DNA from 2 places in the Anoxynatronum sibiricum genome. Region 2 is predicted to be linked to the other one. Evidence: riboswitches for the same ligand, from Rfam matches in the RefSeq annotation. Region 2 holds a riboswitch; the other holds the start of a gene.
The links. A riboswitch is a leader RNA that binds a small molecule or an ion and turns the genes downstream of it on or off. The one in region 2 is predicted to bind FMN.
Positions count from the first base shown of each region.

Region 1: another riboswitch for FMN. It lies ahead of ribD (bifunctional diaminohydroxyphosphoribosylaminopyrimidine deaminase/5-amino-6-(5-phosphoribosylamino)uracil reductase RibD); the one in region 2 lies ahead of AAIG11_RS15450 (ECF transporter S component).

Region 1 covers NZ_JBCITM010000001.1:427,222-435,056, forward strand. Annotated here, with positions in the region: gene AAIG11_RS01870 (zinc-binding dehydrogenase) at 1-541, shown strand, start outside; gene sdaAA (L-serine ammonia-lyase, iron-sulfur-dependent, subunit alpha) at 559-1,431, opposite strand; gene sdaAB (L-serine ammonia-lyase, iron-sulfur-dependent subunit beta) at 1,599-2,282, opposite strand; FMN riboswitch at 2,415-2,530, shown strand; gene ribD (bifunctional diaminohydroxyphosphoribosylaminopyrimidine deaminase/5-amino-6-(5-phosphoribosylamino)uracil reductase RibD) at 2,658-3,764, shown strand; gene ribE (riboflavin synthase) at 3,769-4,422, shown strand; gene AAIG11_RS01895 (bifunctional 3,4-dihydroxy-2-butanone-4-phosphate synthase/GTP cyclohydrolase II) at 4,440-5,657, shown strand; gene ribH (6,7-dimethyl-8-ribityllumazine synthase) at 5,699-6,166, shown strand; gene AAIG11_RS01905 (DUF427 domain-containing protein) at 6,273-6,557, opposite strand; gene ndk (nucleoside-diphosphate kinase) at 6,802-7,215, shown strand; gene AAIG11_RS01915 (6-phosphofructokinase) at 7,238-7,835, opposite strand, start outside.
Region 2 covers NZ_JBCITM010000022.1:34,387-42,221, forward strand. Annotated here, with positions in the region: gene AAIG11_RS18200 (flagellin N-terminal helical domain-containing protein) at 1-134, shown strand, start outside; gene AAIG11_RS15435 (flagellar export chaperone FliS) at 257-730, shown strand; gene AAIG11_RS15440 (methyl-accepting chemotaxis protein) at 963-3,116, opposite strand; gene AAIG11_RS15445 (Tex family protein) at 3,582-5,738, shown strand; FMN riboswitch at 5,797-5,914, shown strand; gene AAIG11_RS15450 (ECF transporter S component) at 5,994-6,608, shown strand; gene tsaE (tRNA (adenosine(37)-N6)-threonylcarbamoyltransferase complex ATPase subunit type 1 TsaE) at 6,739-7,200, shown strand; gene tsaB (tRNA (adenosine(37)-N6)-threonylcarbamoyltransferase complex dimerization subunit type 1 TsaB) at 7,197-7,835, shown strand, end outside.

The DNA.
Region 1 (7,835 bases), on a different contig from region 2:
CGGCGGTGCTGGCGGCGTGGGGCATATGGCGGTACAGTTGGCCGCTGCTCTGGGGACGGAAGTAGCCACCACTGTTTCTGGCGATGAGAAAGCGGCATTAGCGAAAAAACTGGGTGCCCGCCATGTGATTGATTATCGAAAAGAAACAGTTGAAGCTTATGTGCAGGCTTACACTCATCAGAAAGGTTTTAGGTTCGTACTGGACACTGTGGGGGGTGAAAATCTGGACCGCTCTTTCCAGGCTGCGGCTTTAAAAGGAACCGTGGTGGCAACTAATACCCGGTCAACCCATAATCTGGCCCTAATGCATGGAAAAGGACTGACGCTTCATGTGGTGTTTTTGCTGGTTCCCTTATTGTTCGGGCTTGAGAAAGAACAAGTGGGCTCAGATCTGAAAAAACTGCTGGCAATGACAGCAGAAGGGCGGCTGGCACCGGCGCTTCATCAGCAGTCATTTGGATTCAGCGACATTAAAGGGGCACATGAGTTACTGGAGCAGGGGGGGTATCTTGGTAAAATAAGTCTTGTGAACGATTTGTAGTAGATGGCTACTCACTCTTATCTATCAGCCAGCTGCTTTTTCAGCCGACAGGCGGTGGGCGTAACCGCGATACCACCTCTGGCAGTTTCGCGCAATGTTTCTGGCAGGCTGCGGCCAACTTCTCCCATTGCTGCAACCACTTCATCAAAGGGAATAATGCTGTTGATGCCAGCCAGTGCCATTTCAGCACTGATCAGAGCATTGGCAGCACCCAAGCCATTCCTTTTCTGACAGGGAGACTCCACAAGACCAGCCACGGGATCACATACCTGACCCATCACATTTTTCAATGCAATGGCTGCAGCATGCAAGCTTGTTTCCGGGGCGGCACCCATCAGTTCGCAGATGGCAGAGGCAGTCATGGCAGCAGCAGAACCCGTTTCAGCCTGACAGCCGCCTTCTGCACCTGAGACGGTGGCATTATGAAAAATAATGGTACCAATGGCAGCAGCATTGAAAAGACCGCTGACCACCTGGTCATCGCTCCATTCAAAGGTTTCCTGTAATGCCTTCAATGTACCAGGCAGAATGCCACAGGAACCGCCTGTGGGTGCTGCCACCACAATTCCCATGGAGGCGTTGACTTCCAAGAGTCCCATGGCATATGCCACAGCTTTTCCCGTTACCTGTCCGCAAAGGGAAGTATTGGTGTGAACCCGTTGCATTAATTTGATGCCTTCGCCTCCAATTAGACCACCCATTGAAGTGCGCGGTTTCTCAAGGGAAAGTTGAATTCCCCGCTGCATGACCTGCCATTGGTCGTGCATTCGCTGCCAAATAGAAGCTTCTGGCGCTGAGAACAAATCGGCTTCTTGATGAACCATGACTTGTGAGATGGTGCAACGCTTTTGGCTGCAGGTTTGCAGTAATTGTTCGCCGAGATAAAACATGAAAATTCCTCCTTGAAGAAACACAGGCATGCTGCATTCTGAATGGTTGCAATACAGTAATGATCATGACAGTAAAAGACGGATGCTGCATGACAATCTTGCTTGATGACATGATCCTTTTTTTAACTAAGAAATGACCGGCGGTCGAGGTTAACCTCAGATGATCATCACCCAGAGTTGGTCTCAAAAGAGATGAGAAATACATCTGAAATGGCAGCGTGTGAAGCAATAGAGGCAATCAACTCCGTTGAAACCGGCTCGTCTGTTTCCAAAATGGTGTAAGCGGCATCTCCTTTTTCATGGCGATACATGCGAATGGTCCCAATGTTAATGGAAGAACCTGCCAGCAGGCTGGTAATGTGAGCAGCCACACCGGGGCGATCTAACTGCTGAACAATCAGGGTGGGATATTCTCCCGTAAAAGAAACTTCAATGCCATTGATGCGAGTGATGATGACTTCACCGCCGCCAATGGAGGCCCCTTCAAGCGACAATCGACGTCCAGAAGCGCCCTGGGCAGTCATCGAAACCGTATTGGGATGCATGGAGGGTGTCAGTGGAGCTGTTTCAAAGGAGTAGACAATCTTTTTTTCAGAGGCAATGGTAAGCGCGCGGGGAATATCTTGGTGATCAGTGGGATATCCCATGATCCCAGCCACCAGAGCCCGGTCAGTGCCGTGACCTTGGTAGGTGTCAGAAAATGAACCGTGAAGTAAAAAATCAACCTGAATCACAGGCTCTTTCAGAATACGACAGGCGATGAGGGCGATGCGCAGTGCACCTGCCGTATGAGAACTGGAAGGGCCTGCCATTACCGGTCCAATGATATCAAATGCACTTAGTTTTTTCATCGTTATTCACTCCTTACCACCACCATTATACCGTTTTTGTAATTAATGAAAAGCATCTTTTACTAAATGACACAGAGTTAACAAAGGTGACAACTTAATGGTTGACAATTCATCTGAATGTGCTATCATAAAACCAAACTTCAGGGACAGGTGAGATTCCGTACCGGCGGTGATAGCCCGCGAACCGAAAGGTTGATCTGGTGAGATTCCAGAGCCGACAGTTAAAGTCTGGATGGGAGAAGTGTGATATGACAGTGGTGGTTATTACCGCTGTTTGTGGGGGCTGATTGTCGTCCCTGTGAAAAATCCCGTTCCTGAAGCGAAAGCGAGCTTCAGGATTTTTTATTTTCCTGATGAAGAACAGGAGTGAAAAGGATGCATGAAGGACATGAAGTATGGATGAAACGCGCCCTGGAACTGGCAGAAGAAGGATGGGGCACTACCAGCCCTAACCCTCTGGTGGGAGCGGTGCTGGTAAAAAATGGAAAACTGATTGGGCAGGGACGTCATCTTCGTGCGGGTGGTCCCCATGCAGAAGTGGAGGCACTGCATCAGGCAGGTGTGGCAGCGTCAGGGTCCGATTTGTATGTGACACTGGAACCATGCTGTCACTTCGGAAAAACGCCTCCCTGTGCCGAAGCTCTCATCAGGGCTGGAATTCGGCGGGCATATGTGGCCATGCAAGACCCTAACCCATTGGTGGCAGGAAATGGCATACGCATGCTTCAGGAAGCCGGCATTGAAGTGGTGGAAGGGATTCTGGAACATGAGGCCCGGGAGCTGAATGATGTTTTCATTCACTTTATTACCCACCGAACTCCCTATGTTATTTACAAAACGGCAATGAGTCTTGATGGAAAAACGGCAGCCAATACAGGGCATTCTCAATGGGTTACCGGCGAAGCAGCCAGACGGTCTGTTCATTGGATGCGCCAGCGGGTGGGTGCCATTATGGTGGGAATCAGCACAGTCTTGAAGGATGACCCACAATTGACGGTGCGCGGTTTACCAATGCCCCCAGTACACCCCCTGCGCATTGTTGCTGACAGCCAGGGACGCATTCCCCTCACCTGTCAACTGGTTAATCGAGTGGGTGATGCACCGACAATGGTGGCTACCACAGAAAGAATGGATCAGGAAACTGAAATTAAGCTTCGAAAAAAAGGCGTTCAGGTGTTAAGAACACATTCTGTTCAGGGGCAGGTTAATTTAAAAGAGCTGCTTGAAGAACTGGGAAAGAGAAACATTGACAGCCTGTTGCTGGAAGGCGGAAGTACTCTGGCAGCAGCCGCTTTGGAGCAACAACTGGTGGATAAAATCATGTTTTATCTTGCGCCAAAGTTGATTGGAGGCAGCCTCGCACCTGGTGTTTTGGCGGGGAAAGGAATTGACTGGATGGATGATTGCACATGGGTGGATGATATGAAGGCCCGTACCATTGGCGAAGACATTCTCATCACCGGAACCATTCGAAAGAGGTGAAAAAATGTTCACAGGAATCATTGAAGAAATTGGTGTCATTGAAAGCATCCATCATCAGGGTGGTCAGGCCATGCAATTGGTGATCCATAGTCGGCAGGTGTTGGAAGATGTGCGACTGGGAGACAGTATTGCTGTGAATGGTATCTGTCTGACGGTGACCCGTTTCACACCTCAGTCATTTCAGGCAGATGTGATGCCGGAAACATTTCGTAGTACCAGCCTGGCTGGTTTAAAATCAGGCTCACGGGTAAACCTGGAACGTGCGTTGCAGGCCAATGGAAGATTTGGTGGACACATCGTATCAGGCCATATTGACGGCGCGGGAACTCTGATCCGAAACAGTAGAGAAGCCAATGCTCTTTGGCTTGAAATTGAAGCAACCGATGCGATCATGAAGTACATTGTTTTAAAAGGATCGGTTGCGCTGGATGGTACCAGCCTGACTGTTTCGAAAGTGTGGGATAAGCGATTTGCAGTTTCAATCATACCGCATACAGCTGAAATGACAATCCTTGCGGAAAAACAGACTGGTGACAGGGTAAACATTGAGTGTGATGTGCTGGCAAAATATGTGGAAAAGCTCATGAATGGTGGCAGGCAGGCAGTGAATGAAACAGGCAAGATCACAACTGCCTGGCTGCAAGAGCATGGATACTGATGATGGGAGTGAAAGAAATGACAGAAACGAAGTTTGATAACATTGACAAGGCACTGGAAGAAATCAGAGCCGGGCGCATGATCATAGTGGTGGATGATGAAGACAGGGAAAATGAAGGTGACCTGCTGATGGCTGCAGAAAAAGCAACGCCAGAAGCCGTCAATTTCATGGCACGCTTTGGGCGTGGACTGATTTGCGCACCCATCACAGAAGAACGGGCGCATCAACTGAAGCTTTCCCCCATGACCATGCGGAGTACAGATAATCGTGAAACAGCATTTACAGTGTCGGTTGATGTGCAGGGAGTCACCACAGGCATTTCTGCTTACGAGCGTGCCCAGACAATTCAGGCGTTGGTTGATGAAGCAACGACCGCCGATCAGCTCATTCAGCCAGGACACGTATTTCCGTTAGTAGCCCGTCCGGGCGGCGTGTTAAGCCGCATGGGACACACAGAAGCGGCAGTTGATCTTGCTGAAATGGCAGGAATGGTACCGGCAGGTGTGATTTGTGAAATAATGAGCGACGATGGTACCATGGCTCGTGTTCCTGAGTTAATGAAATTTGCATCAGAACACCAGTTGGTCATTATCACCATCGCAGACCTTGTGAAATACAGACGCCGCTCAGAAAAACTCATTACCCGGGCAGCAACAGCCAAAATGCCAACGGAACATGGTGATTTTACGCTGGTTGCCTATGAAAACCAGCTAAATGGAGAACATCATGTCGCACTGGTGCTGGGAGAGATATCACCTGACGAGCCGGTACTGGTGAGGGTACACTCCGAATGCCTCACAGGTGATTCGTTTGGATCAAAACGTTGTGATTGTGGTAAACAACTGGCAGCTGCGTTGGAAAGGATCAACCAGGAGGGCAAAGGCATTCTGCTTTATATGCGGCAGGAGGGAAGAGGCATTGGACTGGTGAACAAAATTCGTGCCTATGCACTTCAAGATCAGGGAAAAGATACGGTGGAAGCAAATTTGCTGTTGGGATTTCCGGCAGATATGCGGGATTATGGCATTGGAGCTCAGATATTGAAGGATTTAGGAGCTCAGAAAATTAGACTGATGACCAACAATCCCAAAAAGATGGTGGGACTGCAAGGGTATGATCTGGAAATTGTGGAAAGGGTGTCGTTGGAAATGCCCTACGAATTAGAAAATGAACGTTACATGAAAACCAAGCAGGAAAAGATGGGCCATATGCTGGAACATCTATTCCACCAGTAAAATCATCAGCATAATAAAAAATGTATCAGGAGGAATCAATAATGAAAACTTACGAAGGAAAATTATTGGCACAGGGATTGCGATTTGGTATTGTGGCAGGCAGATTCAACGAATTTATTGGAAGTAAACTGCTGTCGGGCGCGCTGGACGCGCTTCAGAGACATGGCGCCGAAGAAGGAGATATTCATGTGGCCTGGGTGCCCGGAGCATACGAAATACCCCTTGCAGCTCAAAAGATGGCAGCTTCTGGCAAGTATGATGCCGTCATAACACTGGGAGCCATCATTCGTGGTTCCACCCCTCATTTTGACTATGTTGCGTCTGAAACAGCTAAAGGAGTGGCTAAAGTATCGTTGGATTTTGGCATGCCGGTGATCTTCGGTGTGCTAACCACAGACACGATTGAACAGGCCATTGAACGGGCAGGAACTAAAGCAGGCAACAAAGGATGGGATGCCGCCACTTCGGCGATAGAAATGGCAAATCTAATGAAATCCATGGATGCATAGGCATGGAAGAACAGCCAAATGTCTGAAAACCAATGTAAAACCCTGGTTCTGCTTAGGAACCAGGGTTTTGCAATTGGACGCTCATCAATGTTAATTTGCGAAACAACTAATCCGGTAATACCTCCACTTCTTTCCAGAAAGCAATATGACTGCGAATATGAATTGCTTTTTCTTTGGGATGTGGGTAATACCAGGCTGCATTGCTGCATCTTTGACCTCTGACCTCCACATGGTAGTAGCCGGCCTCACCTTTCCAGGGGCATATACTCTTAAAGTCACTGGGTTCCAGATAGTGCATGTGAACATCCTGTTCGGGGAAATAGTGATTCCCTTCCACCACCAGGGTGCGGTTGCTCTGGGCAATCATCACTCCTTGATACATAGCTTTCATTTTTAAACCTCCCTGCCGCTTCAAAATAACGTCTGCCACGTTCAACTCATACCCGTTTTTTGTCGTATACAGACAAAATGAAGGGGGACTACAGCATTAATCATTGATTTGTGACAGAAAATTCTTTAGAATGTCATCAAGGATTAGTAAAATCTGATTTGTTGCAGTAATGAATGATGTCATGCGGTACGACGATGTGGATGGCGGGACGGCGATGCTGCAATCACGAAAAGGAGCGATGACATTGAACCAGACGTTGGTGGTCATTAAACCCCAGGCAGTGGCAAGGGGTCTTAGTGGAAAAATCATGGCACGTTACGAAGAAAAAGGCCTGAAGCTGGCAGCGGTGAAATTGATGCAGGCAGATAGGGATCTGCTGGCGCAACATTATGCTGAACATGCAGGTAAATCATTCTACGACAATTTACTGGAAACAATGGAAAGTGGACCCGTGCTGGCCATGGTGCTGGAAGGTGCCGATGCTGTGACGGCGGTCCGAATGCTCAATGGAGCCACAGACCCTCTGAAGGCGTCTCCGGGAACCATACGGGGTGATTTCGGACTCGAAATGGCCCATAATGTGGTACATGCCTCCGACAGCATTCAGAGCGCCCAGCGAGAGATTTCTCTTTGGTTTCCGGAAATGGCTGTCAAATAGTTGGCTGGTGAAATCAGAACGGCTATCTCCGAACTATTCTGGGGATTGCCGGTGCCCGTAGATGGGCAATGGAAGGCAATGAACCCACCAGAGGGCGAGCATAATTTTTAAAAGCATCTGTCACATAATTGCCCTCGTTGTTAATGAACTCAGAGGGCATACTTTTTGTGTGACGAGCCACCTGATCCAGAGGTGTCAGGCGATAATCCACTGAATAATCGCCGGTACGGTGAATGGTAACTGAACCGTCTGCATCATACCAAATAGCAAACTGGGCTGCTTTTTCCCCAACTTCCCGGGCTTCATTCTGATCAATACTGGAGACAGCCAGAGGGAAAGAGCGTTGTAAATACCCGAAAGTATCAGAACGTACCCGTTTGACACCCAGCTTTTCCTTCACGAAATTGGCTAACAGATCGCCTAAAGCTCCACCAGAAAGATTCACATTGCCATGGGCATCTTTTTCCACGGTTGGCGTCAGTGTGGCAGCTACGGGAGTGCCGCTCTCATCTGATATTCCTTCAGAAACGGCAACAACACAGCGACCGTACTTGTCATAAACCGATGCGACATCGATCAGTAACTTTTCAAGGGAAAAGACCCGTTCTGGCAGGTAAATC
Region 2 (7,835 bases):
CCCGTATTGAAGATACCGACATGGCCCTTGAAATGAGTGAATACACCAAAATGAACATCATGATGCAGGCTGGTACCAGCATGCTGGCCCAGGCTAATCAGATGCCCCAGATGGTGCTGCAGCTGCTGGGATAATCAGTGGCTGATGATGACTTAAAACGATGGAGCCGATCATCAGAAGAGATGATCGGCTCTTATGTGAATTGTTGATAACGTCGATAGACGTGAACTGATGGGAAAGCAGGGGAGGTTTAACGATGACAGAGCAAGAACAGTTGGAGCAGCAGGTAGCCCAAGCCAGTGACATCGATCTGGTGGTCATGCTGCTGGAGGGAATCAATATTCGTCTGGGTGAAGGCATTGAAGCTGTGACTTCCGGTGATCATGAACGACTGACAACGGCTGTGGAAAAGGTGCGTGCCATTTTGGGAGAACTGCTGGCAACCCTCTGGGGTGACTCAGAGGTGGCCATTCAATCACGGCAGATCTATCTCTACATGAACAAACTGGTGACAGATGCGGCTAATCGGCAGGCAAATGAACCGCTGGAAGAAGCTAAGAAGGTACTGAAGCCGTTGCTGGATGGCTGGCAGCATCTGGCAAAGCACCCAGAGCTGGCAGAAGCACCGACAGCCACCCAAGGCCCCTCAGTGGTGGCAGGCATGACCTATGGCAAGGGAACTCTGAATGAAAGCGTGATGAACAGCGGGAACCGGCTGGGCAAAGGCTGAAGCGCTTCAATAAAACTGACGACTTTTCACCAACTAAAAGACCGGAGAAGCGGCCCACGCTTACTCCGGTCTTTTGGTTATACTCCCTGCTGACTGCCAATTAACATTGTCACTTTTGAAGTTAACAAATCACTATTCCCTGTTAACGAGCCACTTTAGCTCAGTGGTATAATGATCTTTGCCGCTTTTGAAGTTAACAATTCACTATTCCCTGTTAACTATCCACTGCCATTTATTGGAACTTGTCTGACGCTTCTTTGTCCAAAGAACTGTCGGAAGCTGTCTCATCGTAACGAGCCGGGTCATATTGGTCATCCTGGTTGATGGAGTCATCCTGGTAAGCCGGATAAGCATCGCTTTTGTCATATGCCGCTGCAGGACTTATGACCTGCTCTGTCTTTTCTTCATAAGTGGTGGGTCTTTCCAGCAGCTGCTCACGGGTCACGAACTGATCCAACAACTCGGTGGTTTCCCGGGTCATTTGGTTCAGCACCTGAGCGGTTGATGCAATTTCTTCCACCGAAGCCGAAGACTCCTGAGAAGCGGCTGCGATTTGCTGGGCGATGGCTGACTGATCCATGGCAACGGAAGAAATATGGTCAATTTTGGATAGAATGGAGTCTTTGCTGCGGTTGACCGAACTGATGGAGGAACTTGCCTGACTGATTTTTGGCGGCATTTTGGTAATGTCGTTGAGGATGGCTTTGAAGGAATCAATGGAGTTGTGAACCACGTCCTCCTGCTTTTTCAGTTGCTGAATGTTATCCGCGGTGGTTTTGACGATGGTATGGCTTTCGTGAACGATGCCTTCCAACAACTGGTTGATATGAGCCGAAGACTGGCTGGATTGCTCTGCCAGTTTTCGCACCTCGTCAGCCACAACAGCGAAGCCTCTGCCGGCATCGCCTGCCCGGGCGGCTTCAATGGCAGCATTCAGTGCCAGTAGATTGGTCTGGGCAGAAATTTGATTGATGGAATTGGTGATGTCTCCAATTTCCCGCAAACGCTTATCCAACTGCTGCACCTGCTGGCCAATGTCATTGAAGGCCTGGCCGATGATGGCGGTGGAGCTCACCAGCTCATTCAGTTGACTGCTGCCTACAGAAACCAGCTCGCCGGTCTTTTCGGCATCTGACTGGACAGATTCAATGACCTGCACGGTGCCCTCCAGTTCCCGTCCAAAATCACCGAGAATCTGGCTGATGGCTGCCAGTTCCTCTGCCTGGGAATTGGAGCCGGAGGCAACTTCCTGAATGGAGGTGGCCACTTCCTGAGAAGCCAGTGACATATCATCGCAGATTTTTGCCAGGGAGTGGGCACTTTCATCAGTATACCCCATGTTCTGCTTGGTTTGCTGAAGGGTTTCAGAAACCCGGGTTAAGGTGATGGCCAGCGCTTTTTTGATGGAGCCAAACTCATTTTTCTGGTTCTCATCCAGCTCTGGAGTAAAGTCGCCGGTGGCAACCACTTCAAAAACCTTGCTAATTTCTTTGGTAGAAGAACGGATAATCAACATGACGACAAGGGAAATAAAGAACAGCAACAGTGCGGCAATGAAGGTAATACTGATGATTTTGCGCACATTCGCCTGATGAATGGCCAGACTGTCCTCATAAAGAACGCCGGCCATTTCACGGTCTTGGTCCATGATGATGGAGAGGTTGTTGATCATGGAACGGCCCATGGTTTCCAGAGAGCCGGAAAGCTGGGCAACGGATGATTGAAGCTCGAACAGCTCCAGTTCCTGCTCGGAGGCACCTTCTTCAGGCGCGGCAGCAGGTGAAGCCTCTGTCTGCCGGGGTGGTTCGGCAGCTGTATCAACCTCAGGAGGGGAAGTTTCAGCAATGCCTTCCAACGGTTCACCCTCAGTCTGGGTGTCTCCCGGCACTTCGGCGGTTGGCGCTTCGCCGGCTGTGGCGGCTCGTGCCTGGGCACTTTGGGCTACCCGAACCTCCCGGCTGAGACGCGAGTGCTGTTCCAGGCTTGCTGCGAAAGTCGCCCAGGTATTGAGAAAATCACCGTGAGTTCGCTTGGCTGTGTCAAAAAGAACTTGTTGGTTGGAATCTGGTCGAATACCTTCACCGTAAGCTGTGAAAAGGGCAGTGGTGGACTCGTTTAACTTCTCCACTTCATCAGCCACGCTGGGGAAGTAACCATAGGCCGTCAGACGACCGATTTCCAGCCGGGCAACCATCAGCTGATTGGTCAGCTCCATGGCCAGTTGTGTGCGGAGAACCGCCTCTTCATTGATTCGCTCCACATTCTGGTTGATGGCGTTCATTCCCTGAAGCCCGCTGTAGCCAATCCAGGCAGTGGACAGGATCGCCAGCAAAACAATCACGGCGATGCTGTGGGTGATACGCAGGTTGTTGAATAGCTTATGCATAGTCTTCCTCCTTCAGTCATCTAAAAATATCACAAGCATTATGTAAGGGGCCCAATAAGGGCGCGAACAACAAGAACAACAAGAATGACAGGACTTAGGGAAACATGATGGATTTAAATAATGAGGAATGGGAAACTGAAAAAGAAAAGCAGCCTCAGCAGTGGCGGTTCACCTGATGGTAAGTATAAATGATAACGTTGCTGTTATTTTTATACTAACATCCATTTTACCATAGTCGAAAGAGGGAAACCAGTCTTGAATACGTTTTCTTTGACAGTCTTCTTTTCGGCGTGATCATCGTCAGGGCCGGAGCTTTCAGCAGTGGATACCGGCATGGATATATCAACAGCTGAGTCAAAGGCTGATTTCTATTGGAAGTCAAAAAGGCCAGCCCGGCTGCGTTCTTCGAAAAATATGCTATACTGAAATCATTCTATCCAAACAAATACAAGGGGGAACACCATGATGGATTTTGTTCAAATACTGGCAGGCGAATTTCATCTAAAAACGTCGCAGGTGGCACAAACACTGGCGCTTTTGGAGGAAGGCAACACCATACCGTTTATTGCCCGTTACCGGAAAGAAATGACCGGAGGCATCAGTGATGAAGTGCTGCGGGACCTTCATCAGCGGTTAACATACCTGCAAAACCTGCAGCAGCGGCGGGAAGAAGTGCACAGGCATATCACCCAGCTGGAAGAAATGACCCCTGAGCTGGAAGAAAAGCTGGCAAAAGCCACCACACTGACAGAAATCGAAGACCTTTACCGGCCTTACCGGCCCAAGCGGCGCACCCGGGCCACCATTGCAAGGGAAAAAGGGCTGGAAGTCCTGGCAGGCTGGCTGCAAAGCCGGGATGTTCCCGGCCACGACCCCCTCACAGAAGCCGCAGCGCATCTTAACCCTGAACAGGAGGTCAACACACCTGAGGAAGCCCTTCAGGGTGCCATGGATATTGTGGCGGAAGATCTGGCTGATGAAGCGGAGCTGCGGAAAAAACTGCGGCGGCTCTTATGGCAGCAGGGAGAACTGGCGGTGAAAGCCAAGGATGAAACGGCAGAGTCAGTCTATGAAATGTACTATGACCACCGGGAACCGGTGAAAAAAATACCGGATCATCGGGTGTTGGCAGTCAACCGGGGCGAAAAAGAAGCGTTTCTGAAAGTGGCGCTGGTGATTCCGGAAACAGTGGCAGTGACGCAGCTGGAAAAAGCGCTTCTGGTGTCAGAAACCGATCCGCGCAATGAAACCCTGCGGGAGGTTGCTGTTGATACATGGAAACGGCTGCTGCTTCCCTCCCTTGAAAGAGAAGTGCGTAACGAACTCACCGAAAGGGCGGAAGCCGCCGCCATCGTTCTTTTTGGCAAAAACATGACCGGCCTGCTGATGCAGCCACCGGTAACTGGGAAACGGGTGCTGGGCATTGACCCTGCCTATCGGACCGGCTGTAAACTGGCGGTGGTGGATGAAACCGGCCGGGTGCTGGAGACCACCACCATTTACCCCGTGCCTCCTCAGAATGAAATGGTCAACTCTGCCGCCACAGTGAAGCGCATGGTGGCCGGCCATGGCATCACCGCCATGGCCATCGGCAACGGCACCGGATCCCGGGAAACAGAGCAGTTCATTGCTTCCCTCATCCCCTCTTTCCCCCACCCGGTGGCCTATGCCATTGTCAGCGAGGCAGGCGCCTCTGTTTATTCGGCCTCTAAGCTGGCAACAAAGGAGTTTCCTGATATGGATGTTTCCCTGCGGGGAGCAGTTTCCATCGCCCGGCGTTTGCAGGACCCCCTGGCAGAGCTGGTAAAGATCGACCCCAAGGCCATCGGCGTGGGCCAGTACCAGCACGATGTGAACCAGAAGCAACTGGAAGAACGGCTCTCAGGTGTTGTGGAAGACAGTGTGAATCGGGTAGGGGTGGATGTGAACACCGCATCGCCCTCCCTCTTACAGTATGTGGCGGGCATCAGCAAAACAGTGGCTGAGAACATTGTGGCCCATCGGGAAGCCAATGGAGGATACACTGACCGAAAAGAACTGCTGAAGGTTCCCCGCCTGGGTCCGGCTGCCTTTACCCAGTGTGCCGGTTTTCTTCGGATTCGCCAGGGAAAAAACCCCCTGGACAACACGGCGGTGCATCCGGAATCCTATCCCCAGGCACAGGCGCTGCTGAATAAAGTGGGCCTCACCCCCGCTGATCTGGCAGCAGATCGAAGCAGTCTGCTGGAAGAAAAATTGGCAGACCTGAAACTGGAAGCGCTGGCAAAAGAACTGGACATGGGGCTGCCCACCCTCCGTGATATGGTGGCAGAGCTGAAAAAGCCGGGACGTGACCCCCGGGAAGAACTGCCGAAACCGGTGTTTCGAACCGATGTCATGAAAATGGAAGACCTGGAACCGGAAATGGAGCTCACCGGTACGGTGCGCAATGTCATCGACTTTGGTGCCTTTGTGGATATCGGCGTCAAGCAGGACGGCCTGGTGCACATCTCTGAGTTGCGGAATGGCTTTGTGAAACACCCCCTTGATGTGGTGGCGGTGGGTGATGTGGTGACAGTTCGGGTGCTCAGTGTGGATCTCAAGCGCCAACGCATTGCACTCACCATGAAAAAAGAAAAATAGTTGCACGAAAGGCCGCCTTGCCTTATAATGAAAGCAAAGGCGGCCTGTGCTGCTTCATACAAGTCTTCAGGGCAGGGTGAAATTCCCGACCGGCGGTAAAGTCCGCGAGTCGCTGTGGCGATTGAACTGGTGAGATTCCGGTACCGACAGTATAGTCTGGATGGGAGAAGATGAACGTGTTTTTGTTAATCTTGTCATGCATCGGCGCCTGAAGACCAGGCGCTCTTTTTATGAAAACAATCAGGAGGGACAACAATGGAAAAAGTGGAAAAAGCAACCCCTGTCACCCGTTCCCGGCTGACCACCAGCCAGTTGACCAAAATATCGGCCCTGGCGGTCATGGCCTATGTGTTAATGTTTCTGGAGTTTGGGCTTCCTTTCTTCCCAGGATTTCTAAAAGTGGATTTCAGTGATTTGCCAGCCCTCATCGGCGCATTTGCCATGGGGCCTGTGGCAGGTATTCTGATTCAGCTGGTGAAAAACCTGATTCACTTTATCACCAAAAGCTGGTCTGGCGGTGTGGGAGAATTGGCCAATTTTATTGTGGGCGTCTTTTATGTGGTGCCGGCAGCCTTGATTTATCATTACAAAAAAGATCAAAAACATGCCCTGCTGGGTATGTTGGTGGGCACTGTTTGCATGACTGTTCTGGGATCTTCTGCCAACTATTTTGTGCTGATTCCCATGTACTCCCAGTTTATGCCCCTGGAAGCCATTATTGAAATGGGTGCGGTGATCAACCCCCGCATTGTCGATGTGAAAACCCTGGTTCTTTACGGCATCGCCCCCTTCAATTTTTTTAAGGGGCTTATGATCGCCGGAATGACCCTGGTACTCTACAAGCGCATTTCACCCCTTCTGAAAAAATGAGTTTCCCTGGCCGGATCCTCTTGTCAAAATGCGCCAGTGTGCTATACTGAAAAAAGTAATGATCCAAACCATCAGGGCTTCCGGAAATACGGGAGCCCTCGCCTTGGTTTTTTGGAAGGAGAAGCAGTTCATGAGCATGTGTCGAAAAGTTGTGAAGCAGAGCCAGACCGAAGCCATTGCGGCAAAGCTGGCAACCCTTTTGAAGCCGGGAGACGTGGTCTGTCTTTCCGGTGATCTGGGAGCAGGAAAAACCACTTTCACCAAAGCCCTGGGAAAGGCCATGGGAATCAGGGAAAACATCACAAGCCCCACCTTTAACCTGGTGCAGGAATACGAGGGTGATATGCCTCTTTATCATTTTGATGTCTACCGGTTATTGAAACCAAGTGAGTTCAGAGACCTTGGAGCAGAAGAATATTTTTCGGGGGCGGGTGTCTGTGTCATCGAATGGGCCAACCTGGTAAAGGAGTACCTGCCTGAGCGACACCTGTGGATCGAAATCAAGTGGCTGGATGCCAGACGTCGCGAAATTTGCATCACCCCTTCGGAGACCTTTGGAAACGCGCTGGTGAAGGAGCTGGGAATCACATGAAACTTCTCGCTGTGGAAAGTACTTCCATGGCTGCGGGTGCAGCCCTCATAGAAGAAGGCCGGCTGCTGGGTGAAATTCGGCTAAATCACCGTAAAACCCATTCGGAACAGCTGCTTCCCATGGTGGACCAACTCCTGACCCTCTGTCAGTGTTCCATGGAGTCCCTGGAAGGGCTGGCGGTTTCTGTAGGGCCCGGCTCTTTCACGGGAATTCGTATCGGTGTGGCCACTGTCAAAGGACTGGCGCAGGCGCTGAATCTTCCCGTTGCAGGGGTGTCCACACTGGAGACACTGGCCTGGCAGGTGGCGCCCTTTCAGGGGCGGGTGGTGCCACTGATGGACGCCCAGCGGAATCTGGTTTATACGGCGGGTTATCACTTTCACCGGTGTGGTGAAGCACCGCCGGAAATCATCACGCCGCCGGATGTGTTGCATATTCAGGAACTGTTGGAAACACTTGTTTCAGAATCAATGGTTTCTCAAGAGAAGCCAATTCTCTTTACCGGTGATGCCCTGCCACTCCACCGGGAGCGCCTGAAAGGGGTGCTGGGAGACAGGGCGGTTTTTGCCCTGTCCATCCACGCCATGCCTTCTGCTGCGGCCCTGGCCCAGTGCGGTCTTTTCAAAATGAAGGCG